DNA from 2 places in the Micromonospora sp. NPDC051227 genome. Region 1 is predicted to be linked to the other one. Evidence: riboswitches for the same ligand, from Rfam matches in the RefSeq annotation. Region 1 holds a riboswitch; the other holds the start of a gene.
The links. Region 1 has a riboswitch for thiamine pyrophosphate ahead of thiE (thiamine phosphate synthase). Riboswitches for the same ligand answer to the same signal wherever they lie in the genome.
Positions count from the first base shown of each region.

Region 2: it holds a riboswitch for thiamine pyrophosphate, as region 1 does, so the genes downstream of both, ACIA47_RS30010 (ECF transporter S component) here and thiE (thiamine phosphate synthase) in region 1, are expected to answer to the same signal.

Region 1 covers NZ_JBITET010000004.1:537,315-552,018, forward strand. Annotated here, with positions in the region: gene ACIA47_RS14065 (methyltransferase) at 1-110, shown strand, start outside; gene ACIA47_RS14070 (ABC-F family ATP-binding cassette domain-containing protein) at 152-1,831, shown strand; gene ACIA47_RS14075 (nucleotidyltransferase domain-containing protein) at 1,828-2,628, shown strand; gene ACIA47_RS14080 (aldo/keto reductase) at 2,666-3,628, shown strand; gene ACIA47_RS14085 (hypothetical protein) at 3,782-4,339, opposite strand; gene ACIA47_RS14090 (ThuA domain-containing protein) at 4,411-10,242, opposite strand; TPP riboswitch at 10,556-10,665, shown strand; gene thiE (thiamine phosphate synthase) at 10,660-11,286, shown strand; gene thiO (glycine oxidase ThiO) at 11,280-12,449, shown strand; gene thiS (sulfur carrier protein ThiS) at 12,440-12,640, shown strand; gene ACIA47_RS14110 (thiazole synthase) at 12,637-13,416, shown strand; gene ACIA47_RS14115 (thiamine phosphate synthase) at 13,413-14,153, shown strand; gene thiD (bifunctional hydroxymethylpyrimidine kinase/phosphomethylpyrimidine kinase) at 14,150-14,704, shown strand, end outside.
Region 2 covers NZ_JBITET010000018.1:81,725-96,428, forward strand. Annotated here, with positions in the region: gene era (GTPase Era) at 1-147, shown strand, start outside; gene ACIA47_RS29955 (DUF4097 family beta strand repeat-containing protein) at 204-1,013, opposite strand; gene recO (DNA repair protein RecO) at 1,116-1,982, shown strand; gene ACIA47_RS29965 (isoprenyl transferase) at 1,987-2,799, shown strand; gene ACIA47_RS29970 (hypothetical protein) at 2,871-3,056, shown strand; gene ACIA47_RS29975 (thioredoxin reductase) at 3,403-3,603, shown strand; gene ACIA47_RS29980 (pirin family protein) at 3,600-4,355, shown strand; gene gndA (NADP-dependent phosphogluconate dehydrogenase) at 4,462-5,904, opposite strand; gene ACIA47_RS29990 (MTH1187 family thiamine-binding protein) at 6,094-6,390, opposite strand; gene ACIA47_RS29995 (hypothetical protein) at 6,681-7,103, shown strand; gene ACIA47_RS30000 (energy-coupling factor transporter transmembrane component T family protein) at 7,395-8,195, opposite strand; gene ACIA47_RS30005 (ABC transporter ATP-binding protein) at 8,192-9,622, opposite strand; gene ACIA47_RS30010 (ECF transporter S component) at 9,743-10,336, opposite strand; TPP riboswitch at 10,411-10,515, opposite strand; gene ACIA47_RS30015 (alpha/beta fold hydrolase) at 10,623-11,453, shown strand; gene ACIA47_RS30020 (aminoglycoside N(3)-acetyltransferase) at 11,483-12,289, shown strand; gene ACIA47_RS30025 (sugar isomerase domain-containing protein) at 12,286-13,035, shown strand; gene ACIA47_RS30030 (DUF6328 family protein) at 13,175-13,678, shown strand; gene ACIA47_RS30035 (acyl-CoA dehydrogenase family protein) at 13,783-14,704, shown strand, end outside.

The DNA of each region.
Region 1 (14,704 bases):
CCCGGCACCTCGGCGGCGACTCGCTGCAACGCTGGCTCACCGAGCAGAGCTGGCAGGTCGAGCGGTACGCCAGCCAAAAGGGCTTCCGGGTGCTGCGCGTCACCCGGTAATTGGATGTACCCCCCGACCCTCACTGGGGCAGGATCCCGGCGTGGGATACGTGGACGTGGCAGCGGTCGGGCACATCCTGCCCGACGGTCGGGAACTCTTCGCCGACGTGTCGTTCCGGGTCGGGGAGGGCAGCAAGGTCGCCCTGGTCGGGCCAAACGGCGCGGGAAAGACGACGCTGCTGAGGATGGTCGCCGGCGACCTGCCGGTGCGCAGCGGCGTCGTCGCGCGCGCCGGCGGGCTGGGTGTGATGCGCCAGTTCATCGGCATGATCGGTGACGAGTCGACAGTCGCCGACCTGGCGTTGTCGCTGGCCCCGCCGGCGCTTCGCGATGCCGGCCGGCGGCTCGGCGAGACCGAGGTGGCCATGCGGGCGGCCGAGGCCCATGGCAAGTTCAGCAACGCCGCGGGCAAGGCCCAGTTGGCGTACGCCGATGCGCTCGGCGCCTGGGGCGAGGCCGGCGGGTACGACGCCGAGGTGCTCTTCGACACCGTCGCGACCATCGTGCTCGGCCAGCCGTGGGAGGCCGTACGGGACCGTCCGGTGCGTACCCTCTCTGGCGGCCAGCAGAAGCGCTTCGCCCTGGAGTTGCTGCTGCGCGGCCCGGACGAGGTGCTGCTGCTCGACGAACCGGACAACTTCCTCGACGTGCCCGGCAAACGTTGGCTGGAGGCGCGACTGCGCGAGTCGACGAAGTCGGTGCTCTACGTCTCGCACGACCGCGAGCTGCTGGCCCAGAGTGCCGACCGGGTGGTCGCCGTCGAGGGTGGCAGCGCCTGGGTGCACCCAGGCGGCTTCGCCAGCTGGCACGAGGCTCGGGTGGCTCGGCACGCCCGCCTCGACGAGCTGCGCCGGCGTTGGGACGAGGAGCACCAGAAGCTGCGCGAGCTGATGCTGATGTACAAGCAGAAGGCCGCGTACAACGACGGGTTGGCCTCGCGTTACCAGGCCGCGCAGACCCGGTTGCGCAAGTTCGAGGAGGCCGGGCCGCCGCCCGTACCGCCGAAGGACCAGGACATCCGGATGCGGCTCAGCGGCGGGCGGACCGGCAAGCGCGCGGTCGTCTGCGAGCAGCTGGAGCTCGACGGCCTGACATTCCCCTTCGACCTGGAGATCTGGTACGGCGACCGGGTGGCGGTGCTCGGTGCCAACGGCACCGGCAAGTCGCACTTCCTGCGGCTGCTGGCCCGCGGCGGCACCGACCCGGACCCGGCGAACGGGCCGGTCGACGGCGCGGGCGCGCTCGCTCCGGTGGCGCACGACGGCGTGGCCCGGCTGGGCGCCCGGGTGCGCCCCGGGCACTTCTCCCAGACCCACGACCGGCCGGAGCTGATGTCGAAGACGCTCGTCGAGATCCTCTGGCGGGGTGACGAGCACCGCACCGGCATGGACCGGCACGCGGCGATGGGTGTGCTCAGTCGCTACGAGCTGGCCGCGCAGGGCGACCAGCGCTTCGGCACGCTCTCCGGCGGGCAGCAGGCCCGGTTCCTGGTGCTGCTGCTGGAGCTGTCCGGGGCGACCCTGCTGCTGCTCGACGAGCCCACCGACAACCTCGACCTGGCCAGCGCGGAAGCGCTCGAAGCGGGCCTGACCGCCTTCGAGGGAACGGTGATCGCGGTCACCCACGATCGTTGGTTCACCCGCTCGTTCGACCGGTTCGTGCTGTTCCGAGGCGACAGCGAGGTGGTGGAGACCCCGGAGCCGGTCTGGGACGTCGGGTGATCCCCGCCGACCTGCCCGACCGGCTCTGCGGCGTCGAGGGGGTGGTCGCCGTGGCGCTCGGCGGTAGTCGAGCCCGCGGCGAGCAGCGCCCGGACTCCGACTGGGACCTGGGTCTCTACTACCGGGGTGAGCTGGACGTGCCGGCGCTGCGTGCGGTCGCCGCGACGGTCGCCGACGACACCGACATCGCTCTCACCGCCCCCGGTGGTTGGGGCCGCTGGGTCGACGGGGGTGGTTGGCTGCGGATCGGCGGGGTCGCCGTGGACTGGATCTACCGGGACCTCGACCGGGTACGCCGCGTCTGGGCGGACTGTCGGACCGGCCGGTACGAGGTCGGGGTGCAGGCCGGGCACCCGCTCGGGTTCTACTCGTCCGCCTACGTGGGCGAGGTGGCCCTGTGCCAGGTGCTGGCGGACCCGACCGGCCAGCTGATTCGGTTGCGGGAGCAGACCCGGGACTATCCGCCCGCGCTCGCCGACGCGCTGGTGGCCGGCGGCTGGGAGGCCGGGTTCCTGCTGAGCGGCGCCGCCAAGGCCAGTGTCGCCGGGGACAGCGCGTACGTCGCCGGCTGCCTGTTCCGGGTGGTCGGGGTGCTCGCTCAGGTGCTGCACGCCCGAGCGGGCCGGTGGCTGATCAACGAGAAGGGGATGATCGCCGCCGCGGGGCGGCTGCCCGGGGCCCCGCCGCACTTCGCGCAGCGGACGCAGGCACTGCTCGGTGCCGTCGGCCGTGGCCCCGCCGAGCTGGCCGCGACCATCGACGCCGCCCGTGAGCTGGTCACGGAAGTGCTCGGCTGAACCGCCGCCGAGGTGGCCCGTACCGGGCCGGCATAGGGTGGATCTCGTGACTGAGATGACCTATCGCCGGCTGGGCGACTCCGGGCTCGTGGTGTCAGTGGTCGGCATCGGCTGCAACAACTTCGGCCGTAAGCTCGACCTCGACGGCACCCGGGCGGTGGTGGACGCGGCCCTGGACGCCGGGATCACCCTGTTCGACACCGCCGACATCTACGGCGAGCCGCAGGGTGGCTCCGAGGAGCTGCTCGGGCAGGCGCTCAAGGGCCGCCGGGACGACGTGGTGGTGGCCACCAAGTTCGGCATGGACATGAACGGCCTCAACGGGCCGGACTACGGCGCTCGTGGTGCGCGGCGCTACATCGCCCGCGCTGTGGAGGCGTCGCTGCGCCGGCTCGGCACCGACCACATCGACCTGTACCAGATGCACGAGCCCGACCCGGGCACCCCGATCGACGAGACCCTCGCCGCCCTGGACGACCTGGTCCGCGACGGCAAGGTGCGTTACCTGGGCAACTCCAACTTCGCCGGCTGGCAGATCGCCGACGCGGACTGGGTCGCCTCGTCCAACGGCCGGTCCCGTTTCATCAGCGCGCAGAACCACTACAGCCTGGTGGAGCGCTCGGTGGAGGCCGAGGTGATCCCGGCGTGTGAGCGGTTCGGCCTCGGCATGCTGCCGTTCTTCCCGCTCGCCAACGGTCTGCTCACCGGCAAGTACAAGCGCGAGGCCCAGCCGCCAGCCGGCAGCCGGCTCTCCGGCGGTGGCCGGTACGCGGAGCGGCTCGCCGCAGCCGACTGGGACACCATCGAGGCGATCGAGGCGTACGCGGCCGAGCGGGGTCTGACGATGCTCCAGGTGGCGATCGGCGGGCTGGCCGCTCAACCGGCGGTGACCTCGGTGATCGCCGGTGCCACCACGCCCGAGCAGGTACGTGCCAACGCCGCCGCCGGCGTCTGGGAGCCCAGCGACGACGATCTGGCGGCGCTGCGCGCCGTCCTCTGAGGGGCCTGATCCACTCGCGTTCCTTGAAGTCGGGGTGACCTGCGGTCCGGGAAGCCCCGACTTCAAGGATGCCGAGTCGATCACAGTCGATCAGACGACGCCGGGCCCGGCCGCTGATCGCGGCCGGGCCCGGTGTCGTTGAATGCTGTGTGGTCAGTCGGTGCGGCGGCGGCCGAAGAGCATGGCCACCCCCATCGCCGCGGCGACGAGCACGAGACCGGCCGCCGCGAACGGCCACCAACCGGTGCCCGCCCCGCCGTCCGCTGGTTTGGTCACCGCGACCGGCGCGGGTGCCGGCGGTGACTGCGCCGCCTTCGCCTGCACCGTGGCGGTGGCCTTGCTCTGAAGCGGAGCGGGGGAGTTCACCGACACCTTCCACGTGCCGGTGGAGAGCACCGGGCCACTGCTGTAGAAACCCTGCCCCTCGGGCTGGGGTTCGAGTTGCACCGGCCCGACCCGCTGCCCGTCCGGGCCGGTGGCGGTGAGGACCAACCGCACCACCTGCTCCAGCCGGCGGCCATCGGCGTAGGTGGCCTGGATGGTGACGCCCTGAGCCCCGTCGCCGGCCACAGTGAGCTTGAGCTTGTCGGCCTGAGCCGCCGGGGCGGCCTGCGCTGCCTGCGCTGCCTGCGCCGCTGCCGGGGCGGCGGCGGACAGGGTCAGGGCCAGTCCGACGAACACGGCGGCCAGCACCTTGCGGATACCCGTCACGGACATCTCCTCCCTACCGATGAGGGAGGCCCCTCCCCGACGCCGCAGCGCCGGGAAGGGGCCTCGTCGGATCAGAGCTGGCGACCGGGTGCCAGCCGGGTGGCATCGCCACCGAGCCGCCCGGTGCCCTTGACCGAATCGCCGTCGTTCGCCTTGACCCCGGCCTTGCTGGCCGCGCCGCCGAGCCGAACGATCATGGCGTCGGCGTCCCGGATCAGGACGTCCCGGACCTCCGCCTCGGGCACCAGCGTGGCGTCGCTGGCGAGCGTCCGGAACGCGGTCAGCTGCCGGACGGCAGCCTTGTCGTCGCCGGCCGCCTCGGACGCGCGAACAGCGTCGAGCTTGTTCGACAGCTGCTTGTGCGCCTTGGTCGAGAGCCGCCCCGTCGCCTTGAACCGGTCCAGCAGACTCTGCATGTCCCGGAACGAGGTGGTGACGAAGAACCGGACCGTCGAGGTGGTCTTGTTGCCCGCCTTGTCGGTCGCGGTAACGGTCAGCTCGTGCAGGCCGAGCGACAGGTCGTACATGGCCTGCAGAGTGCCGCTGGCGTACGCCTGGCCGTCGAGCTGACCGACCACGCTCGCGATGCCCGAGGTCGGGTCGACGGCCTGCCAGGCCACCCGGACGTCCTGGCTGTCGCCGTAGAGCTGGCCGTCGGCCAGCCCGGACACCAGCAGCGTCGGCTTGGTGCCGTCGATGCGCAGCACCGCCGACTTCAGCGTCTCGACGTTGCCTGCCTTGTCCGCCGAACGGAACAGCAGCTCGTGCTGCCCGTCACCGATCACCTCGATCGGCGTCGAGTACGGCGCCCACGCACCACCGTCCAGCGACCACTCCACCGTCTTGACGCCGGAACCGGCGTCGGTAGCGGCCAGCACGACCGGGATGGTCCCGTTGTGCCAACCGGCGTCGTTCGCCGGAGCGAACGTCGCCGAGGTCACCGGCGCGGTGGCGTCGATCTTGACCGAGACGGTCTTGGTCGCCTCCACGTTGCCGGCCTTGTCCGTCGAGCGGAACCGGAGCTCGTGCTCGCCGTCCCCGCTGACCGCCACCGGAGCGGTGTACGCCGTCCAGGTGGTGGCACCGTCCAGCTGGTACTCCGTACCGGCGAGCCCGCTACCGCCGGCCTCGTCGGCACCGGTGAGCGTGATCGTCACCGGCCCGGTGTGCCACCCGTCGGTCGGGGTGCCGGAAACCGCCGCGGTGGTCACCGGCGCCGTCTCGTCGGCCACCTCCGTGCTGAGCCGGAAGTAGTCGAACGAGGCGGTCTTCGACGCCGTCTGGTTGGCGCCGAGGGTGAACAGCCCGACCTTCGGGGTGGCCCCGACAGCGCTGTTGGTCAGCGCCGTCAACGCGGTCCAGGTCGTCCCGTCGGCCGAGTACGACGCGGTGAACGTGTCGCCCGTGCGGGCCAGCCGCAGGTGCCACACCGCATCGGTCAGGTTGCCAGCCTCGGGCTGCGGGTTCTGGACCACCCCGGCGATCTCGCTGCGGAACTCGATCCGCCGCGTCACCGCCGAGCCGGCCTGGTTGTCCGCGATGAAGTCGAGCTTCAGGTAGTTGTCGTCGTCCGCCTGCACGAGCAGACCGGCCTGCTGGTACTGCTCGTTCAGCAGGCTGCCGTCGACCTTCGTCTCCAGGGTCCAGTCGCCGGAAGGCGCGGTCTGGAGGATGAAGTTCTTCGGCCCGGTGTTGGCGGTGCCGTAGATGTCACCGTTGGGCACGTCGATCCGCAGCGCGCCATCGGTGACCCGGTAACCGCTCGGGTCCTCCCGCGTCACGGCGTCCCACCGGCACTTGTCCAGCGTGCTGCCGGTGAACTCGTCCGACGGGTCGACCGGGCCGGCCGGAGCGTCCGGCGTGACCTGGAACGAGTCGAACGCGGCGTCGACAACCGGCGCCTCGGTGCCTCCGTTGAGCGCGAAGACCCCGATCCGCGGGTTGGTGATGCCGGCGAGCGCTGCCGAACGGCCGACCGGGGTGAAGGTCTGCCCGTCGCCCGAGGCGGACGCGGTCAGGTTCGTCCCGTCGCTGGTGATCCGCAGGTACACGGTGTCACCGGCAGGTGCGGCGGTGGCGTCGGCGGCCTCGTTGCGAGGCGTGGCCGCCGTCTCCCGGATGAACTCCACCCGCCGGCTGCCGTTGTACAGCAGGTCCAGCTTGGCGTAGTTGTCGTCGTCGCCGTACACCAGCAGGCCGGCCTGCTGGTAGTTGGCAGTCACCGGCAGGGTGACCTTGGTGGTCATCTCCCACGCGCCGGTCGGGGCCGCCTGGAGCACCAGGTTGGTGGCGTCGTTGCGGGCCCCGTAGAGGTCACCCACCGAGGTGGGCAGCTTCAGCGCGCCGCCGCTGAGGGAGTAGAGCTGGTTCTCCCGGATGACGCTGGTCCAGCGGCCCTTGTCCAGGGTGTTGCCGTTGAAGTCGTCCGAACGCGCCCCGAAGCAGGACGTGTCCGGCGCGTCGACCCGCACCGGCACCGTGGCGTACGACTTGGCGCCCTTGCTGTCGGTCACCGTGAGGGTGGCCGTGAAGGTGCCCGGGCTGGTGTAGGTGTGGCTGGCATCCAGTGTGGTCGCCGAGCCTCCGTCACCGAAGTCCCAGGCGTACGTCAACGGGGTGTCGCCCTCGGCGTCGGTGGCAGTGCCGTCGAAGGCGACGGTGACCGGTGCGGTGCCGGTGGCGGGGGTGGCCGTGGCGCTGACCACCGGCGGCCCGTTCTCGGTGACACCGCGGCCGACGAAGTCCATCCAGTTGACGTTGAACAGCGAACCCGTTCCGCCGTTCGGATCACGGGCCAGGAAGTACAGCGAGCCGCTCGCGGCACCGGTGACCGGTGCACTCACGTCCGTGTACGTCTGCCACGCGCCCGTCGACGGTACGACGGCAGTGGCGACCACCGGTCCGTCGACAGCACCCGCGCGAACCTCGATCCGACCGCCAGCGGCGGCGGAGGCGGCCCGGAAGCGGATCTCGGTGATGTTGGTCAGGTCCGCCGGAGCGACCGACCACCAGTCACCGTCCTCGATGAACGCGATGCTCTGGCCGCCACCGGCGGTGTCGGCGCCGGCCTCCCGCTGCACGCCGGGGTCGCCACCGCCGGTGCTCACCGGGGCACGCCCGGTGGCGGTGAAGTACTCGGCCTGCTTCTGCTTCGGCTGGAGAACCTCGATCTGCCGGCCGGTCAGCGCACCGGCGCCGCCGGCACCACCCTCGTCGGTGTAGGTCGCCTCGAAGACCGCGAAGACGTTCGCCTCGGCGCCGTGCCCGGAGGCGAGCGACGTCTGGACGGTGCCGGTGCAGCCGGTGTGCTGCTCCAGCGGGTGGGCGTGCTCGTCGTGACCCAGCAGCACCTGAAGCTGCACCCGGTCACAGTCGATCTGCCCGTCCTCGGGGTCGGTCACCTTGATCGAGTAGCGGACCTGGTCACCCCAGTTGAAGAAACCGCCGTCCGGTGGGAACTCGATGGAGACCGTCGGCGCGGTGTTGCCCACTGTGACCGGCACGTTGGCCACCGCGGTCCGGCCCTTGGGGTTGGTGACGGTGAGCTGGGCGGTGTAGTTGCCCGCCGTGGCGTACGTGTGGGTCGGGTTGGCCTCGGTCGAGGTCTGCCCGTCGCCGAACGTCCAGGCGTAGGTGAGCGCGCCACCGTCCGGGTCCCGGGAGCCGGCGCTGGAAAAGGTCACCGTCAACGGCGCCGGACCCGAGGTCGGGTTGGCGGACGCCGCGGCGATCGGGGCGCGGTCACCGGCGGTGTAGTCGATCCGGTAGACGCCCGAGTTGTCGTTGTTGCCGCCGAAGCCGCTGCCCCACTCGATCAGGTACAGCGCCCCGTCCGGGCCGAACTCGAAGTCCATCGGCCGGACCATGCTCATGCCGGTGAGCAGCTGGTTGATGTCCACCAACGACTTGCCGTCGGGGGTCAGCTGCATGGTGTACATCTTGTTCTGGTTCCACTCGCCGAGCAGAGCCTTGCCGTCGTAGTACGCCGGCCACTTGCGGTTCGAGTTCAGGTCGGCGTCGTAGCGGTAGACCGGGCCGCCCATCGGGGCGCCGCCGCCGCCGATCTCCGGGTAACGCGCGTCACCGGCGTACCCGTAGTCGACGGTCGCCGGGACCACCGGCGGGAGGTTGGTCAGGCCGGTGTTGTTGGGCGAGTTGTTCACCGGGGCGGCGCAGTCGAACTTCGGACCGCTCGGGCCGGACGGGAACGTGTAGTCGTTGTACGCCTCGTTCGTGCCCGTGCAGTACGGCCAGCCGTAGTTGCCCGGGGTGACGACGTTCCACTCGACCAGACCGCGGGGGCCCCGGTTCGGGTTGTCCGCGTTGGCGTCCGGTCCGTAGTCCGCGACGTACAGCGTGTTGGTCTTCGGGTCGGTGCCGATCCGGAACGGGTTGCGGAAGCCCATCGCGTAGATCTCGGGACGGGTCTTCTCGGTGCCCGGCGCGAAGAGGTTGCCCGCCGGAACGGTGTACGTCCCGTCGTCCTCCGGGTGGATCCGGATCACCTTGCCGCGCAGGTCGTTGGTGTTGGCGGAGGTGCGCTGCGCGTCGTAGTCCTGGCGGCCCGACCGCTCGTCGAGCGGCGAGTACGAGTTCGACTCGAACGGGTTGGTGTTGTCACCGGTGGCCAGGTAGAGGTTGCCGTCGCCGTCGAAGGCCATGCTGCCGCCGGCGTGGCAGCAGGTGTTGCGCTGGGTGTCGACCCGTAGCACCTGCTTTTCGCTGGCCAGGTCGATGGTGTCGCCGTTGACCGTGAAACGGGACAGCAGGTTGCGGGTGACCCCGTCGTTCGGGGCGTAGTACAGGTACACCCACTTGTTGGTGGCGAAGTCCGGGTCGAGCCGGATGCCGATGAGGCCGTCCTCGTTACCGGTGAAGACGTCCAGGTCGACGGCGGTGACGGTGTTGCCGGTGTCCGGCTTCACGATCTGCACGCGACCGTCGCGCTCGATGTAGAAGACCCGCCCGTCGGGGGCGACGTCCAGCTCCATCGGGTTGCTGGTGTTGCTGTCCAGCGTGACCTTCTCGAAGTTCGAGGTCTTCGAGGCGCCGCAGTCGGCGTTCTCGACGCCGGCTGCGGTGCGGATGCCGCCGAGCAGGTGGGAGAGGAACTCGGGCTCGGCGTACGACTCCCGGGTGTGCCCGCCGCCGGTGTACCAGGAGCGGCCACCGTCGTAGTCCTGACACCAGGCGATCGGGTGGTCCGCACCCATCGCGCCGGCACCGGCGGTGTAGCTCTTCTCGTCCAGGCTGGCCAGCACGTGCACGTCCGGCCGGGGGTTGGTCTGGTAGTTGTACCACTCGTCGAACCGGGACCACCGGTCCGGCAACCCGGCGGTGGACGGGTGGGCGTGGTCCTCCACCTTGACAGTGGCCTGCTGGTTCTGCGGGTGGTTGGCGAAGTACGCGCCGACCAGGTCGCCGTACCAGGCCCAGCTGTACTCGGTGTCCGACGCGGCGTGGATGCCGACGTAGCCGCCGCCGGCCTTCACGTAGCGCTCGAACGCCGCCTGCTGGTCGGCGTTGAGCACGTCACCGGTGGTGGAGAGCCAGATCACCGCCTTGTACTTCGCCAGGTTGGCGTCGTTGAATGCGGCGCCGTCCTCGGAGTTGTCCACTGTGAATCCGTTGTCGACGCCGAGCTGCTGGATGGCGGCGATGCCGGTGGGGATGGAGTCGTGCCGGAAGCCGGCGGTCTTGGAGAAGACGAGGACGGAGAAGGGATCGGCCGCGGCCTTTGGCGCCTTCGGCGCCACCTGGCTGACCGGGGCTGCGGCTTTCGCATCCCGTGGGGGAACCTGGGCGGCCGCCTGCGCGGGCGCGCCGAACAGGGTGGTCGAGGCCATGGCCAGGGAGATCAGGGTTGCGGTGATGGGTAAGCGGGCACGACGAGAACGGGACACGCCGCCTCCTGTGTCGTAGTGACAGAGCTCGCGGGAGTCGGCTCGCCGAAGGCCCTCCCTGATGGAGCCGGTGGTCACACCGTGCCAGGGTGCCCCCACCGACATTTTGTCGAATCGCTGAACAAATTAATTCGGCTCGCTCGATGTCGGGCAAGATGCGGACGGGTAACGGTTCTGCAACGGAGGGCGACATTCCGAACAGGACCGTATGAAGTGCCCCATTGGATCTCGCTCGTTTTGACGCGGCCCGCCCTGCCGGCCACCGCCGACCCCGCGCCTTGGCAGGCCGACGGATCTGTCGTACGGTGACACGCAAGTAACCCACGGGAGCCCGGTGTACCGGGCTGAGAGGGGGGCTGACAGCCCCCGACCGTCGAACCTGATCCGGGTAATGCCGGCGCAGGGAGGAGCGTTGCCGTGCCGTCCCTGGGGCGATTGCATCTCATCACCGACACCCGACCGGGTCGCGACCCACTCGCCGTGGTTCGCGCCGCCCTCACCGTGGCCCACGCCGACCTGGTGGTGCAGGTCCGGGTCGAGGATTCCGCCACCGACCGGGAGGCGTACGACCTGACCCGGCGGGTGCTCGCGCTCTGCGCGTCGTACCGGGCGACCTGCCTGGTCAACGACCGGTTGCACGTGGCGCTGGCGGTGGGCGCCGCCGGTGGGCACGTCGGTGCCGACGACCTGCCGGTCGCCGCCGCCCGCCGGGTGCTCGGCCCCACCGGTGTGCTGGGCGCCACCGCTCGCTCGCCGGGCCCGGCGAGCGAGGCCGTCGCGGCGGGCGCCAGCTACCTGGGCGTCGGGCCGTGCCACACCACCAGCACAAAGACCGGCCTGCCGGACCCCATCGGGCCCGCCGGGGTACGCGCCGTCGTCGACGCCGTCGACGTTCCGGTCATCGCGATCGGCGGAGTGACCGCCGCCCGAGTGCCGGCGCTGCGGGCCGCCGGGGCGTACGGGGTGGCGGTGGTCGGTGCCGTCTCCGCCGCCGCCGACCCGGCACGGGCAACCGCCGAGCTGATCGAGGCCCTGACGTGCTGACCGGCCGGTCCCCGTCACCGTCGTCGAGCGACCGGGTCCGGCCGGACGTGGCAGTGGTGGGGGCGGGGCCGATCGGGTTGGCGATCGCCTGGCGTTGCGCCGCGCGTGGGCTGCGGGTGGTGGTGCACGATCCGGCACCCGGCTCGGGCGCGTCGGCGGTGGCCGCCGGCATGCTGTCCCCGGTCGCCGAGGCGTACTTCGGTGAGCGGCAGCTGACCGGGTTGCTGCTGGCGTCCGCCGCCCGCTGGCCGGCGTTCGCCGCCGAGCTGACCGAGACGACCGGAGTCGATATCGGCTACCGGACCGAGGGCACCCTGATGGTCGGGCTCACCGGCGACGACCTGGCCGAGGCGCGCCGGCTGTGGGCGTACCAGCAGGGGTTGGGTCTGCCCGTGACGCCGCTGCGCCCCAGCGAGATGCGCGATCGCGAACCGGCGCTCGCCCCACGGGTGCGCGGCGGCGCGCTCGCGCCCACCGATCATCAGGTCGACCCCCGGCTGCTGGTGCCGGCGCTGCGCGCGGCCGCGCAGCGGGCCGGCGCGGTGCTCGTGCCGAAGCCGGTCCGGTTTTTGTCCGAGGTGGACGCACCGGTCACCGTGGTCGCCGCCGGCTGCGGGGCCGCCGCGCTCACCGGCCTGCCGGTGCGGCCGGTGAAGGGCCAGATCCTCCGGCTCCGCGCGCCCGACGGCGTCGCGCCGGGCTTCCGGCACGTGATCCGGGGGTACGCCGACGGCGAGCACGTCTACCTGGTGCCCCGCACCGACGGTGAGGTCGTGCTCGGTGCGACGGTCGAGGAGCGCTCGGACACCACCGTCACCGCCGGTGCTGTGCAACGGCTGCTGCGCGCCGGGGTCGACCTGCTGCCCGAGCTGGCCGAGTACGACCTGGTCGAGGCGGTCGCCGGGCTGCGCCCGGGCACCCCGGACAACGCGCCGATCCTCGGGCCGCTGCCCGACCGACCGGACGTCCTGGCCGCCACCGGGCACCACCGGCACGGCATCGTGCTCACCCCGATCACCGCCGACCTGATCGCCGACCTGGTGCTCGGCGGCGTACCCGACCCGCTGCTCGCGCCCTTCCGTGCCGACCGCTTCGGCGGTGCCGCCGCGGTGGCCGCGTCGGGCGGACCTGAACCGACGTTGGAGGGGGACCTGTGGAGTTGACGGTGAACGGGGCCGGGCGCAGCGTCGCCGCCGGCGCGTCCGTGGCGGACCTGGTCCGCGACATCGTGGCGCAGCCGCGTGGGGTGGCGGTCGCGGTCAACGGCGAGGTGGTGCCCCGGACCGGCTGGCCGGCGCGGGCACTGCGCGACGGTGACCGGGTCGAGGTGCTCACCGCGGCGCAGGGCGGGTGAGCGGCGTGCCCTTCGAGCTGGGTGGGGAGACCTTCACCTCACGGCTGATCCTCGGCACCGGCGGTGCCGCGAACCTGCACGTCCTGGAGCAGGCGATCCGGGCGTCCGGCACCGAACTGGTCACAGTGGCGTTGCGCCGGGTGGGCACGGCACCCGGCTCCACGGGTGGGCTGCTGGAGCTGCTGGACCGGTGCGGCGTACGCCTGCTGCCGAACACCGCCGGCTGCCACACCGCCACCGAGGCGGTGAAGGTGGCCCGGTTGGCCCGGGACGCGTTCGACACCGACTGGGTCAAGCTGGAGGTGATCGGCGACGAGCGGACGCTGCTGCCCGACGGGGTGGAGCTGCTCCGCGCCGCCGAGGAGTTGGTCTCCGACGGCTTCACAGTGCTGCCGTACACCAGCGACGACCCCGTGCTCGCCCGCCGCCTCGCCGATGTGGGCTGCGCCGCGGTGATGCCGGCCGGCTCCCCGATCGGTTCGGGGCTCGGCATCGGCAACCCGCACCACATTCGACTCATCCGGCAGGGTGTGGACGTGCCGGTGATCCTCGACGCCGGCATCGGCACCGCGTCCGACGCGGCGCTGGCCATGGAGCTGGGCTGTGACGGGGTGCTGCTGGCGAGCGCTGTCACCCGGGCGGCCGACCCGGTGGCGATGGCCACCGCGATGCGGTACGCGGTCGAGGCGGGCCGACTGGCAGCCCAGGCCGGCCGGATCGAGCGCCGCTTCCACGCGCTCGCCTCCACCCCCGACGAGGGAAGACCCGAGCTGTGACCCCGCCGTCCGGGGTTGTCGTGTTGACCGGCCGGCTCGTCGCGCGGGGCGGGCTCGACCGGGTGGTGGCGGGAGCCGTGGCCGGGGGAGTGCGCTGGGTGGTGCTGCGGGAGAAGGACCTGCCGCGCGCCGAACGCGCCGCCCTCGCCGCCGACCTGCGCGCGATCCTCGCCGACGTCGGCGGAACCCTCATCGTGGCCGGCCCCGACCCGCTCGGCGGCGACGCAGTGCACCTGCCCGCCGCCGGCCCGTACCCGCCGCCGGCCCACGCCGTGGTCGGCCGTTCCTGCCATCACCAAATCGAGCTGGACCGCCTGACCACCGAGCACTACGCCACCATCTCCCCGGTCTGGCCCACAAAGACAAAACCGGGTTACGGCCCACCCCTGGACATTGCGGGGCTGGGCAGCCTGGTGCGTGCCAGCCCGGTACCCCTGCTGGCCCTGGGCGGAGTCGAGACCCCGGAACAGGTAACCGCCTGCGTCCAGGCGGGAGCCGTCGGGGTGGCGGTGCTCGGCGCGATTATGCGGGCCACGGATCCCACCGAGACAGCGGCGAGTCTGACCAGCGCCTATGTCGAGGCGGTCACCCCCGAGCTCTCAAAACCCGGCGCGGAGTCAGCCAGGTCCCCACGACGGGGGCTGCGGCCGACCGTGCCCACGCAGGGATCAAGCCTGACCGCCCGGAGTGGGCACGGTCGGCCGCAGCCCCAAACCGCAACCAGGGAAAAACAATGACCCCGCGAACCATCCTCACCATCGCCGGCTCGGACTCCGGCGGCGGCGCAGGCATCCAGGCCGACCTCAAGGTCTTCGCCGCGCTGGGCGCGTACGGCACCAGCGTCCTCACGGCGGTCACCGCGCAGAACACCCGGGGTGTCGACGCGGTGTTGCCGCTGCCCCCGCGCACTGTCACCGAGCAGTTGGACAGCGTGCTCACCGATTTCACCGTCTGCGCGGTGAAGACGGGGATGCTCGGCACCCCGGCGATCGCGGACGTGGTGGCCGAGGCCGCCCGGGACGGCCGGCTGCCTCAACTCGTCGTCGACCCGGTGCTTGTCGCCACGAGCGGTCACCGGCTCGGCGTGGTGGGCGCGGTGGAGCGGCTGTTGCCGTACGCCACTGTGGCGACCCCGAACTGCGCGGAGGCCGCGGCGATCACCGGACGCCCGGTCGACGACGTGGCCGCGATGGTCGTGGCCGCCGAGGCCCTGGTGGCCGGCGGCCCGGAGTACGTGGTGGTCACCGGCGGTGACCTGGACGGGGGCGAGGCGGTCGACGTGCTGCAC
Region 2 (14,704 bases), on a different contig from region 1:
AAGGCGAGTCGGCTCAAGGAGGTCGGCACCAACGCCCGCAAGCAGATCGAGGAGCTGCTCGGCGGGCGGGTCTACCTCGACCTGCACGTGCGGGTCGCGAAGGATTGGCAGCGCGACCCGAGGCAACTGCGCAAGCTGGGCTTCTGACCCACCTCGTCGGCGGTGCCCGAAGCGGACGGCCGGGGAGGCAGCCAGCGTCGAGATCAACGCTCGCTGATCGTGAGGTTGCCGCTGTTGGCCGAACCGTCGAGCACCAGGGACGCCGCCGGGTTGTCGGCGACGGTGACGGTCTCGTCGCCGGAGTCGGCGTTGGACCGGACCCGGTAACTGCCCTGCGGCACCAGCAGCGTGACGTCACCACTGGAGGCGTGGACCCGGGCCGAGGCGGGCTTGTCCAGCTCCACGTTGACATTGCCCGAGCTGGCCTCGGCGTCGACCGTGCCGCCCAGCCGGCGTGCGCTGATGTCTCCCGACGAGGCGCGCAGCCGTACCGCCGCGGCGGCCTCGTTCACCTCGATGTTGCCCGAGCGGGCCTCCACCCCGACCGCGCCCGACGCACCGGAGATCCGCACGTCGCCCGAGCGCACCTGTAGGTCCACGGTGCCGACCCGGCTCAGCTCGACGTTGCCGGAGCTGGTCTCGCCCTGCACCGCCACACCCTCCGGCACCGTCACCTCGTAGGAGATGCTGCACCGCGAGCCACAGTCGGTGTCCAGCACCAGCTCGCTGCCCTTGATCTCGTAGCGGGTGTTGTCCGGTTCACCGCCCTGGTAGCGAACCACTCGCTTGATCCGCACCTCGGACGCCGGGCCGGTGCCGCGGACCACCACGTCGCCCGAGCCCCCGGAGACCCGGACCGTGGTGATCCGGACCGCCTCGGTGTTGTCGTAGTCGAGCCGACGGAACGACAGGTTGTCGCACCCGGCGAGCACGATGAGGGTGGTGGCGAGCCCTAGCGCGACGGGAGCGGCGACGCGACGACGGCGGGGGGTGGTGGTCAGGTGCAGTGCCATGACCAGCACGCTACGACCGAGCACGAGGCGTCCGCATCGGGGTTCATCCGCGCTTGCACCCCGAACCAACCCTGATTTCACACCCCGAGGGAGAATGGCCCGATGGCCGGGTATCGCCGACAGCTCTACCGCGACGACGCGGTGGTGCTGCGTGTGCAGAAGCTCGGCGAGTCCGACCGGATCATCACCCTGCTCACCCGTCGGCACGGCCGGCTGCGCGCGGTGGCTCGAGGGATCCGCCGCACCACCAGCAAGTTCGGTGCCCGGCTGGAGCCGTTCGGCCACGTCGACCTCCAGCTCGCCGGTGACCCGAAGGGCAACCACGGCAATTCTCTGCACACCGTGAGTCAGGTCGAGGGCATCGACCTGTACGGCAAACGGTTCCTGGGCGACTACCCGCGTTACACGGCGGCCAGCGCGATCGCCGAGACCGCCGAGCGGCTGACCCCGGTGGAACGGGAGCCGTCGTTGCGGCTGTTCCAGCTCACCATCGGCGCGCTGAAGGCGCTGTCCCGGGGCGAGCACGCCACCACCCTGGTGCTCGACGCGTACCTGCTGCGCGGGATGTCCCTGGCCGGCTGGGCGCCGGCGCTGGTCGCCTGCGCGGTCTGCGGCACGCCCGGGCGGCACCGGGCGTTCTCGGTGCCGGCCGGCGGCGCGGTCTGTCCGGATTGTCGGCCCCCCGGGGCGGCTCATCCCGCACCGGCCACCATCGATCTGATGTCCGCGCTGACCTCCGGCGACTGGGTGATCGCCGACGCCACCGACGCCGCCGTCCGTCGGGAGTGCAGTGGGCTGGTCGCAGCTCACCTGCAGTGGCACCTGGAGCGCGCGCTACGCTCGCTGCCGCTGGTCGACCGGGGTTCCTCGGCGGCCGGCACGGCTCCGCCGCCGGAGGGTACCGGGGCCGCGGTGCTCCGGCCACGTGGCGACGTCGAGGCCGGGGCGGACAGCACGAACAGGGAGTGACCGAGTGATCCGATCGAAGAAGGCCGGCCGGCGCGAGCCGACGCCGCCGGTGCCGCACCCGTCCGGGGCCCGCCCTCCGGCGCTGCCCACCGAGGCGGTGCCGAAGCACGTGGCGGTGGTGATGGACGGCAACGGCCGCTGGGCCAAGGACCGCGGGCTGCCCCGCACCAAGGGGCACGAGGCGGGGGAGCACAGCCTCTTCGACACCATCGAGGGCGCCATCGAGATGGGCATCCCGTACCTGTCGGCGTACGCGTTCTCCACCGAGAACTGGCGGCGCTCGCCCGACGAGGTCCGGTTCCTGATGGGGTTCAACCGGGACGTGATCCGTCGCCGCCGTGACCAGCTGGTCGACCTGGGCGTACGGGTGGTGTGGTCGGGCCGGCCCGGTCGGCTGTGGAAGAGCGTCATCTCCGAGTTGCAGACCGCCGAGGAGATGTCCCGCGACAACTCGACGCTGACCCTGCAGTTCTGCGTCAACTACGGCGGGCAGGCCGAGATCGGTGACGCCGCCGCCGCGATCGCGCGGGACGTGGCGGCCGGCCGGCTGGATCCGGCGAAGGTCACCGAGAAGACCGTGGCGAAGTACCTCTACCACCCGGAGATCCCGGAGGTGGACCTGTTCCTGCGCCCCTCCGGGGAGGAGCGGATCTCCAACTTCCTGCTCTGGCAGACCGCGTACGCCGAGTTGGTCTTCCTGGACACGCTCTGGCCCGACTTCGACCGCCGCCACCTCTGGTACGCGTGCGAGTTGTACGCCCAGCGGGACCGACGCTTCGGCGGCGCGCTGCCCAACCCGGTCGCCCCGGTTATCTGAGCCGACGTGCTTACCCGCACGTCACTCTGGGTATCAGAGACGTCAGAAGCCACTGACGGAGGTGAACCCACATGATCCAGAAGCGCATTGCCCAGTGGGCGGTGATGGCTATCGCGGTGCCGCTGGCCGCGGCCGGTGCCCGCCGGCTCAGCCACACCCTGGAGGCCCGGCGTGGTCCCTCCGGGGCGACCCGGTTGCTGACCAAGGGTGCGGACCTGATCCGTCCGCAGAAGGCCAAGCGCCGCCGCTTCTTCTGATCAACCCACAACTGTCCCCGGCGCCCCCGCACCCCTCGTGCGGGGGCGCCGCCGCATCCCCGCCCCCGCCCGCCCCGCCAGCCCCGCCCCGCCCCGCCCCGCCCCCGCCCGCCCGCCCCGGCGGTCGATCATGGAGTTGTGGTGGCCGGGTTAGGCGCCTTTGTGACTTATGTTCACCACCACACTCCATGATCGACGCGACCCGGGGGCCTGCACGCGGCCGGTGAGCGGGTTGGGGTGAGTGCGCTCGTTTCGGGGTCCTGCGCAAGGGCGGCGGGTAGGGTCCGGAGGTGGTGGGACGACGGCGGTTGGGGGGCAGATGCGTGATCTCCGCTTTAAGATGATCATGGCGTTGAACGCCGCCGACCTGGGCGACCCGATCTGCGAGCAGGTGGCCGAGATCTGTGCCGAGATCGCCGAGCAGCACTGCGCCGAGTTCGGCCACACACCGCAGCTGCGCACCGGTGAGATCGCCGAACTGGCCACCGGCGAGCCGGCCCTGACCTGGGCGCCGTCGACCCCCGACGCCGGGCAGCGTGCCTGGTGACCGCGCCCGCTGTCGACATCCGTCGTGCCGATGACCGCTTCGCCACCCGGATCTCCTGGCTGGACTCCAAGCACTCCTTCTCGTTCTCCCGGCACTACGACCCGGCCAACACCCACCACGGCCTGCTGCTGGTCAACAACGACGACGTGGTCCGACCGGGAGCCGGCTTCGAGACCCACCCGCATCAGGACATGGAGATCGTGACCTGGGTGCTGCGCGGTTCCCTGGTGCACCAGGACTCCACCGGGCACTCCGGGGTGATCTACCCGGGTCTGGCCCAGCGGATGAGCGCCGGCACCGGCATCCTGCACTCGGAGAAGAACGACGCCTGGAGGCTCAACAATCAGGAGCCGCACACCGACCCGGTGCACTTCGTGCAGATGTGGGTGCTCCCCGACGAGCAGGGCGTCGACCCCGGCTACGAGCAGCTGGAGATCGAGGACGAGTTGCTCCGCGGGGGCCTGGTGCCGATCGCCTCCGGGATGGACCGCTACGACGGCGCGTCCGCGATCCGGATCCGCAACCGGTACGCGACCCTGCACGCCGCCCGTCTCGCCCCCGGCGCCGAGGTCACCATCCCGGACGCGCCCTACGTGCACCTCTACGTGCCCGACGGCACGGTGACCCTGGAGGGCAGCGGTCCGCTCGGCAGTGGCGACGCCGCCCGGCTCACCATGACCGGTGGCCGGCGGGTGACCGCCGACGAACCGGCCGAGATCCTGGTCTGGGAGATGCACGCCACGGTCGGCTGACCCGCCCCACCCCGTCGATCTTGCACTTTCTGTCCCGGAATAGCGGCACAGAAGCCGCATTTCACAGCCCGAAAGTGCAAGATCGACGGGGAAAGAGGCGGGGTGGTCAGGCCGGTGACTCGGTGCGGTCGGCGGCCCAGGTGGTGTGGAACGAGCCCTCGCGGTCCACCCGCTGGTAGGTGTGCGCGCCGAAGTTGTCCCGCAGACCCTGGATCAGCGCGGCGGGCAGCCGCTCCGCGCGCAACGCGTCGAAGTACGCCAGCGACGACGAGAACGCGGGCGTCGGCACACCGGCCCGGGTCGCGTCGGCCACCACCCGCCGCCAACTCGGCACGCCAGCGCTGACCGCCTCGGCGAAGTACGGCGCCACCAGCAGCGTCGGCAGGTCCGGCTGCTCGTCGTACGCCTCACGGATCCGGTTGAGGAAGCGGGCCCGGATGATGCAGCCGCCCCGCCAGATCGTCGCGGTGCCGCCCAGGTCGATGTCCCAGTTGTATTCCTGGCTGCCCGCGCGGATGTGGTCGAAGCCCTGCGCGTACGCGACGATCTTGGAGGCGAGCAGCGCCCGGCGGACGTCCTCGACGAAGGTCTCCCGGTCGCTCACCTGCCACTTCTCACCCGCGTCGGGGAACGCCCGGCGGGCCGCCTCGCGCTGGTCGACGTGCCCGGAGAGCGAACGGGCGAAGGTCGCCTCGGCGATCCCGGTGATCGGGATGCCCAGGTCCAGGGCGCTCTGAACGGTCCACCGACCGGTGCCCTTCTGCTCGGCCCGGTCCTGCACGATGTCCACGAACGACCGGCCGGTCGCCGCATCGGTGTGCGCGAGCACGTCGGCGGTGATTTCGATGAGGAACGATTCCAGCTCGCCGTTGTTCCACTCCCGGAAGATCTCCGCGATCTCGGCCGGCGTCGCGTCCAGGCCGGCCCGGAGCAGGTCGTACGCCTCGGCGATGAGCTGCATGTCGGCGTACTCGATGCCGTTGTGCACCATCTTGACGAAGTGCCCGGCGCCGTCCGGCCCGACGTGCGTGCAGCACGGCACGCCGTCCACCTGGGCGGCGATCTTCTCGAACATCGGCCCGAGCTTCGCGTACGACTCGGCGGAGCCGCCCGGCATGATGCTCGGCCCGCGCAGCGCGCCCTCCTCGCCACCGGAGACGCCGGTGCCGCTGAAGTGCAGCCCCTGCGCCCGCAGCGCCTCCTCGCGGCGACGGGTGTCGGCGAAGTGGGCGTTGCCACAGTCGACGATGATGTCGCCCTCGTCGAGCAGCGGCACCAACTCGTCGATCACCGCGTCGGTGGGCGCGCCGGCCTTCACCATGACGATGACCGCGCGGGGTCGTTCCAGTGACGCCACGAAATCGGCCATCGTCTCGCCCGGCAGGAACGTGCCCTCGTCGCCGTGCTCGGCGACCAGGCTGCGGGTGCGCTCCGGCGAGCGGTTGTGCACTGCCACCGTGAAGCCGTTGCGGGCCAGGTTGCGGGCCACGTTGCGACCCATCACCGCCAGCCCGGTCACACCGATTTGTGCCCTCGCCTGATCAGCCATTCGTGCCGCCACCTCTCGTCACACCACTATCAGCGCTTGGAAACTTACCGTGATGCGAGCCGATACGGACCAGTGATGGACGTCCCGTTACTGCACGTAATGTGGACGTTGCCGATGGCGGCTCGGGCTCATTTCAGTGGTCGGTATGCCCCGCGCAGGGAAAGTTGTCGTCATCCCGCGCTGCGCGCGTCAGCCTTCGGCGAGACGCGCTTCGATACGGGCGATCTTCCCGGTCAGCGCGTCGCTGACCCCGGGGCGGACGTCGGCCTTGAGCACCACACTCACCCGGGGAGCCTGCGCGGCGACCACGTCGACCGCCCGCTTCACCACCGCCATCACCTCGTCCCACTCGCCCTCGATGGTGGTGAACATGGCATCGGTCCGGTTGGGCAGGCCGGACGCACGGACCACCCGCACCGCCTCGGCGACCAGGTCACCCACGGAGTCGTCACCGCCGAGCGGGGTGATCGAGAACGCGATCAGCATGTGCCGATCGTGCCAGTAAAAACGGATGCGCGTCGGTCCGGCGGTGGCTACGGTACGAACATGCGTAACTGACGCCCCACTTCCGAGCCGGCCCGCCGTCCCGCGTCGCGGTCCGTGCGCTCCCGGGCGTCCCGCATTCCCTCCCCGCCGTTCGGTGGCGGTGGCCCTGCCTGGCCCCGGTGAGCAGTCCCTTCCCCACTCGACCGTCGCGCAACGGCGGTCACCAGCCGATCCGACCGACCGCCGCAGCGCGGGACCGGCCGTGCCGGTCGGCATTGAAGGAGGCCCGGATGCCTGCCAGGCGTAACCCGAAGAAGACCCGTACCCCGAGAGCGACGCCGCTCGGCGTCGACCCGGCGGCCGGCCACGGCCCGCGCCCCACCACCCTCCCCGCCCTCGACCTCGCGGTCGAACCGGCCCTGCCGGCGGTGCTGGTGGAACCGGCGATGGCCGAGCCTGCGCTGCTGGCGGTGCTGGCCGAGCCGGCGCTGCCGCCGGCGGTCCTGGACGAGGTGGCGCCGCCGGTCGACGTGCCGACAGCTGTCGATGTGCCGGCGGTCGTCGATGCGCCGACGATGCGAGATCTGCCGAAGCCGACCGGGCGACCGAAGGCACCGACGGCCGGCCCGCCGCCGGGTGGCGGCAACCGCTCCGGCGGCGGCCGCAGCCAGCAAGCCGGCCAGGCCCGCCGCTACGCCTTCCGCCGCAGCTGACCAACCCACCCCACCCCACCCCACCCCACCCCACCCCCGCCCCGCCCGCCCTACCCTCCGCCGCCCGACCCGACCCGACCCAGCCCAGCCCAGCCCGGCCCGGCTCCGCCCCGCGATCTTGCACTTTCTGTCCTCGCATTCACCGGCATACCGGGATGAATCAACGACAGAAACCGCAAGATCGGCGCCGGGCGGCGCGGGGCGGGGCGGCGCGGGGCGGCGCGGGGCGGCGCCGGGCGGCGTGGGGCGGCGTGGGGCGGCGGGCGGCGGCAGGCAGCCGGCGGGGCGGACTTAGCTGATCAGGGGGCGGAAGGTGCCCAGGAGGACGCTCGTGGTCAGGGCGGCCGCGGCGAGGACGACGGCCGCGGCGATGAGGAGGACGTCGGCGCGGGTGAAGTGCTGCTGGCGGGCGACGGTACGGGGTGTGCCGGCGTCGAAGCCGCGCGCGTCCATGGCCACCGCCAGTCGGGTGCCTCGGCGGATCGCCCCCACCAGCAGCGCGAAGGCGGTGGAGGCGAAGAGCCGCAGCTTCGCCACCGGGTTGCGTCCCGCGTCGACGCCCCGCGCGCGTCGAGCCATGCTGATCATCTGCCACTCCTGACCGAGCAGCGGCACCAGCCGGAACGCGGCCAGCGCCCCGATGGCGAACCGGGCCGGCGCCTTCGCGTTCTGGATCAACGCGTCGGCCAGGTCGGTGGGGTCGGTGGTCGCAAAGACGATCACACCGGGCAGGGCCACCGCGAACACCCGCAGCACCAGGCCGAGCGCGGTGAGCAGGACGCCGGTGCTCACCAGCACCGGTCCCGCGTCCAGTAGGACCCGGCCGGACCGGTCGGCCGCGAACAGCACCAGGGTGACCAGGATGCCGGCGGCACTGAGCAGCAGCGGCCAGGCCCGTCGGGCCAGCACCCGGTAGCGGATACCGAACAGCGGCAGGACGGCCAGTTCGAGGGCGATGGCGATCGCCGGGGCCACCGGGTCCAGGGTCGCCAGCAGGGTGAACGAGAAGACGAGTGCGGCGGCGACCTTCGCCACCGGGTTGCGGCGGGCCAACGGCGCGTCCGGCGCGGCGACCGGCTCGATGCTGATCATCGGTGGTCGTCCGGGGCGCGGTGCAGGGTGACGGTGCGGTCGGCGAGCGCGGCGACGAAGTCCGCGTCGTGGGTGATCGTGACCACGCCGTGCCCGGCGTCGCGCAGGTCGGCGAAGAGGTCGACCAGCTCCCGCCAGGTCCGCCGGTCCTGGCCGAAGGTGGGTTCGTCGCAGATCAGCAGGCGTGGCGCGGTGGCCAGGGCGGTCGCCACGCTCAGCCGCCGCGCCTCGCCACCCGAGAGGGTGTACGGGTTGGCGGCGGCGAGCCGGGCCAGCCGCAGCCGGTCCAGCAGCCCGGCCACGGTCTCCTTGACGGCCGCCTCGGGTTGACCGGTGCGGCGCGGGCCCAGCGCCAGCTCGTCGAAGACCGTGCTGGTGACGAACTGGTGCTCCGGATCCTGGAAGACCGACCCGATCCGTCGGGCCAGCGAGGGCGCCCGCCACCGGTGCGGGGGAGTGCGGTGGTCCGCGCCGGCCAACTCGGCGGACGCGGTGACCCGACCGTCGCCCGGCCGGAGCAGACCGCCGAGCAGCAACGCGAGGGTGGACTTGCCGGCACCGTTGGGTCCGCGTACGGCGAGTGCTTCACCGGCGCGTACCGCCAGGTCGGTGCGGCCCAGCCGGGGCGGCAGGCCGAGCCGGTCGGCGGTGAGCAACAACTCCCCGGGGCCGGCGGTGGCCGGTCGGGGCGCGATCGGGTGACCGGGCACCCAGACCCCCTCGGCGGCCAGGGCGGCACCGTGGGCGGCGAAGACCGCCTCGGGTGTGCCGTCCGCGCGGACGCCGCCGCCCGGTTCCAGGACGACCACCCGGTCGACCAGCGGCAGTGCCTCGGAGACCCGGTGCTCGACCAGGATCAGCGTGGTGTCGGCGTCCAGCGCGCCGGCCACCGCGTGCCGGACCAGCTCGGCTCCGGCCGGGTCGAGGTTGGCGGTCGGCTCGTCGAGCAGCAGCAGGGCGGGGCGCAGGGCCAGCGCGCCGGCCAGGGCGAGGCGTTGCTGTTCGCCGCCGGAGAGCGCCGCGGTGTGGCGGTCCCGGGAGTACGGGAAGCCGACCCGGTGCAGCGCCTCGTCCACCCGGGGCCAGATCTCGTCGGCCGGCACGCCCCGGTTCTCCAGCCCGAACGCGACGTCGTCGCCACAGCGCGCCATCACCAGTTGGGTCTCCGGGTCCTGGAAGACGATGCCGACCCGTTCCCGTCCCTTGCGCGGGTCGAGCCCGTCGATCTCGACGGTGCCCTCCTGCTCGCCGGAGTCCTCGGGAAGCAGCCCTGCCAACGCGCTGAGCACTGTGCTCTTACCGGCCCCGGAGGGCCCAAGAAGCAAGACCCGCTCCCCAGCCTCAACCCGCAGATCAACACCCCGAACGGCCCAGGCGCGCCGCCCAGCGTGCCGCCACCCGAACCCCCGCAGCAGTACCCCGCCCACCAGACCCACCCCCTCCCACCCAACCGCCGGCCCCGCCTACCCGGTTGATCAAGAGGTTTGCGTCAGGAAATCGCCTTCCGTTGACGCAAACATCTTGATCGACGCGAGTTGGTGGGGGGGTCAGATCAGGGCGCGGTTTCGGCCTGCGGGGAAGCGGTCCAGGACGCCGGTGTTGGCCAGGGCCTTCGTCAGCAGCCAGCCCCCCAGGCCGGCGATCACGGTGGCGCTGACGATGGTGAGCAGCGCGTACGGGATGCGGTAGTCGGTCAGCGCGTAGTCGACGTTCCAGACGAAGAAGTCGAACAGCGCGGCGCTGAGGCCGGTCAGCGCGCCCGCGAACACCGCGGTCGGCAGCCGGAACGACCGGTACCGGAAGGCGGCGAAGGCCAGCTCGGCGCCGATGCCCTGCACGATGCCCTGTGGGATCACCGTGCCGGCCCACTGGCTGCCCAGCAGCGCGGACAGGACCGCGGCCACGGTCTCGCAGTAGAGCGCGGCGCCGGGCTTGCGGATGACCAGCCCACCGATCACCGCCGGCATCAGCCAGACGCCGTAGAGCAGCGTCTGCGCCGGCGGGAAAAAGGCGAACGCGCCCTCGGTGGCGCTCCAGACCAGGCCCCAGGCCCAGAAGATGACGCCGAAGGCGACCGCGATCACCGAGGCGACCACGATGTCGATGGTGCGCCAACGGTGTGTGTCGGTGGTGGATTTCATGTGTTGCTCCCAGTTCGTGAGTGCGAACCAGGAGAAGACGCACGCCGCGTCCGGTGGCACCGGACTGCGGCGCGGCTGGAGGTCGACCGAACTCCCTGCGCTGGCATTACCCAGATCAGGTTCGAGGGTCTGCGGGCGTGCCCGCACTCTCAGCGCTGTGCGCTCCCCTGTCGGATATGAAGTTGTCTCGCTGACGCTAACACCGACCACTGTCGCGGGCCCAGCAGGGCATCCTTTTGACCTGCGGGAGCGACCGGTCGACCGCCGGCTGGGTACGCTTCCGATCATGCGGGTTGACGCGCGAGGCTTCACGTTCGAGGTGACCGTCGGCGGTCCGACGGACGGCGTACCCGTCCTGCTGCTGCACGGTTTCCCTCAGCACAGCGGCGAGTGGGACGACGTGGTGCCGGCGCTGCACGCGGGTGGGCTGCGCACGTACGCGCTGGACCAGCGCGGCTACTCACCCGGCGCCCGGCCCACGGCGGTGGCCGACTACCGGATCCCCGAACTCGTCACCGACGTGGTGGCGGTGCTCGACGCGCTCGGGCTGGACGCCGTGCACCTGGTCGGCCACGACTGGGGCGCGATCGTGGCCTGGGCGGTTGCCGCCCGGCACCCCGAGCGGGTGCACACGCTGACCGCGGTGTCCGTACCGCATCCGGCGGCCATGGCGCACGCCCTGAGCACCGACGCCCAACAGAAGGCCCGCTCGTCGTACATCGCGCTGTTCCGCAAGCCCGACAAGGCGGAGAAGGTGCTGCTGGCGTGGCACGCCACCGCGCTGCGCAAGCTGCTCGGCGGGGTGGGCGACACGTCCCGGGTGACCCGGTACGCCGACCCGATGCGCGAGCCGGGGGCGCTCACCGCCGCGCTGAACTGGTACCGGGCGATGTCCCGCGCCGACCTGGCCGGCGTCGGCCCGGTCGCGGTGCCCACCACGTACGTCTGGAGTGACCGGGACGTCGCCATCGGCCGGACCGCCGCCGAGGCGTGCGCGCGGAACGTCAGCGGGGACTACCGTTTCGTGCAGCTGCCCGGGGTGAGTCACTGGATCCCGGACGCGGCGCCGGCCCCGCTCGCCGAGGCGATCCTGGCCCGAGCCGGCGGAACGGCCTGAGCCGTGCGGGTCCGCGGGGGAAAGCAATCGTGACGCCGGACGCCAGCGGGCCGGGCAGCCGTCGCTCGATCGCCGCGCAGCTGCGCGTGCTGGGCGTACGCCCCGGCGCGACGATGCTGGTGCACGCCTCGCTGCGTCCGCTGGGCTTCGTCAGCGGCGGTCCGCACGCGGTGGTGCTCGCCCTGCGCGACGCGCTCGGCCCGGACGGCACGATCGTCGTGCCCACCCACACGCCCGACAACAGCGACCCCGCGCGGTGGCGCAACCCGCCGGTGCCGGCGGGCTGGTGGCCGCTGATCCGCTCGGAGATGCCGGGCTTCGACCCGGCGGTCACGCCGAGCCGGTTCATGGGTGCGCTCGCCGAGACGGTCCGCGGCTGGCCCGGCGCGCTGCGCAGCTCCCATCCGCACGTGTCGTTCGCCGCCCTCGGTCCGGCCGCCGAGCAGGTGGTGGCCGGGCACACCCTGGCCGACATGCTCGGCGAGGGCTCCCCACTGGCTCGCCTCTACGACCTCGACGCCGACGTGTTGCTGCTCGGCGTGGACCACTCGGTGAGCACCTCGTTGCACCTGGCCGAGTACCGCCGCCCCGGCTCGCCCCGGGAGCGGATCGGTGCTGCCGTGCGTACCGCCGACGGTGGTCGGGAATGGGTGTGGTGGCCTGACGTACGACTCGACGCGGACGACTTCGCCGCGTTGGGCGGGGACCTGGAGGCCACCGGAGCGGTACGCACCGCACCGGTCGGCACCGGGACCGGCAGGTTGATGCGCCAGCGGGCGGCGGTCGACTTCGCGGTTCGCTGGCTGGCTCGTAATCGAACGACGGAGGACGTATGACGGTGAGTGCCGAGGACTACCTGGCCGTGGTGACCGAGACGATCGGCCGGGTGGCAGCCAGTCAGCGGGAGGCGGTGGGGCGGGCCGCCGACCTGATCGCCGAGGCCGTCCGAGCCGACGGCGTGGTGCACGCGTTCGGCACCGGGCACTCGGAGGCCCTCGCCATGGAGATCGCCGGCCGGGCGGGCGGTCTGGTACCGACCAACCGGATCGCGCTACGCGACCTGGTGCTGCTCGGCGGCGAACCGGCCGACCGGCTCGGCCCGCTGCTGGAACGGGACCCGGCCGTCGCGCACCGCCTCTACGAGCTGGCTCCGGTGCGCCCCACCGACGTCTTCGTGCTCGCCTCGAACTCCGGGGTCAACGGCGCGATGGTGGAGTTCGCCACGCTGGTGAAGGAGCACGGTCACGGGTTGGTGGCGATCACCTCGGCGCAGCACTCCGGCCGGATGACCTCCCGGCACCCGTCCGGGCGCAAGCTGAGCGACCTCGCCGACGTGGTGCTCGACAACGGCGCGCCGTACGGCGACGCGACGCTGCCCCTGCCCGGCGGCGGCGCGGTCGGCGCGGTCTCCTCGATCACCGCGGCGCTGCTGGCGCAGCAGGTGACAGTGGAGGTGGTGGCGCGGTTGCTGGCGGCGGGGGAGCGGCCCCCGGTCTACCTGTCGGCGAACATCCCGGACGGCGACGCGCACAACAACGAGCTGGAAGCGCGGTACGCGGGCCGGATCCGACGCGGGTCCTGACACGGCGCTGGCGGCCGACTTGCGTCGCCGAGATGAACGGCCGATGTCGTGAATCTGTTTCGTGCTCGGCCGGGTGGGGCATTGGCGTTGCTGCCGGCGGCCGGGACCGCCGGCAGTACCGTCTCACCGGAGGTAGCGCGTGTCCAAGGAGACCGACAAGCAGCGCTGGCAGCGCAACTTCGCCGACCTGCTGCAGGAGCTGCGGGTCGCCCAGACCGGCGTGCAGATCCTCTTCGCCTTCCTGCTCACCCTGCCGTTCAGTAACGGGTTCACCGAGACCACGGAGTTCCAGCGCGACGTCTACATCGTGGCGTTGCTCGCGGCGGCCGCCGCCACCGCACTGATCATCTCGCCGGTGGCGTTCCACCGGGCGCTGTTCCGGCAGGGGCGCAAACCGGAGCTGGTCCGCTTCGCGCACCGGATGGCCACCGGCGGCCTCGCCTTCATGCTGATCGCGATGGTCAGCGCGGTACTGCTGATCACCGACTTCGTGTTGGACCGGCCGATCGCCTTCGTGCTCAGCGCCCTGGCCGGAATCTGGTTCCTCACGTTCTGGGTGGCCCTGCCGTTCGCCCGACGCAACTGGGGTGAGGACGACATCGACGACGATGACGACGACCCGGACACCATCAGCGGTCGCTGACCGCGCCGATCTTCACGCAGCGCTACCCCTGGGTAACAACCAGGGGTAGCGTGGCGGTAGTCGCGCACGTCGACGCAGCCGCACCGAGCTTCGAGGGGGCAGCCGTGACCACGACGCAGGATGGCCGACCGGCACCGGACGGCCCCGACTCCGAAACCACCGCCGGTGCCGCCGCGCCACTGCCAGCGGAAGCCGGGCAGGTCACCGAGAAGGAGGCCCGGCAGGTCGCCGAGGCCGCCCGGGAGTCCACCTGGGACCGACCCAGCTTCGGCAAGGAGCTGTTCCTCGGCCGGTTCCGGCTCGACCTGATCGACCCGTGGCCCCGATCCGATCCGGACGACGTGGCTCGCGCGGAGGAGTTCCTTGGTCGGTTCCGCGCCTTCCTGACCGCCGAGGTGGACGGTGAGGCCATCGAGCGGGACGCGTCGATACCCGACTCGGTGTTCCACGGCCTGGCCGACCTCGGCGCGTTCGGCATGAAGATCGACCGCAAGTACGGCGGGCTCGGGCTGAGCAACCTGCACTACTGCCGGGCGCTCATGCTGGCCGGCTCGGTCAGCCCGGCCATCGGCGCGCTGCTCTCGGCGCACCAGTCGATCGGGGTGCCGCAGCCACTGAAGATGTTCGGCACCGCCGAGCAGAAGCAACGCTTCCTGCCCCGGCTCGCCGCCGGCGAGGTGTCCGCGTTCCTGCTCACCGAGCCGGACGTCGGTTCCGACCCGGCCCGGCTGGCCACCATCGCGGAGCCGACCGAGGACGGCACCGGTTACCGGCTCAACGGGGTGAAGCTCTGGGCCACCAACGGCATCGTGGCCACCCTGCTGGTGGTGATGGCCCGGGTGCCGGCCACCGAGGGCCGTCGGGGCGGCATCACCGCGTTCGTGGTGGACGGCGACAGCCCCGGCATCACCGTCGAACGGCGCAACGAGTTCATCGGCCTGCGCGGCCTGGAGAACAGCCTGACCCGGTTCCACGACGTGATCGTCCCCGCCGAGAACGTCATCGGTGGCGAGGGCAAGGGGCTGA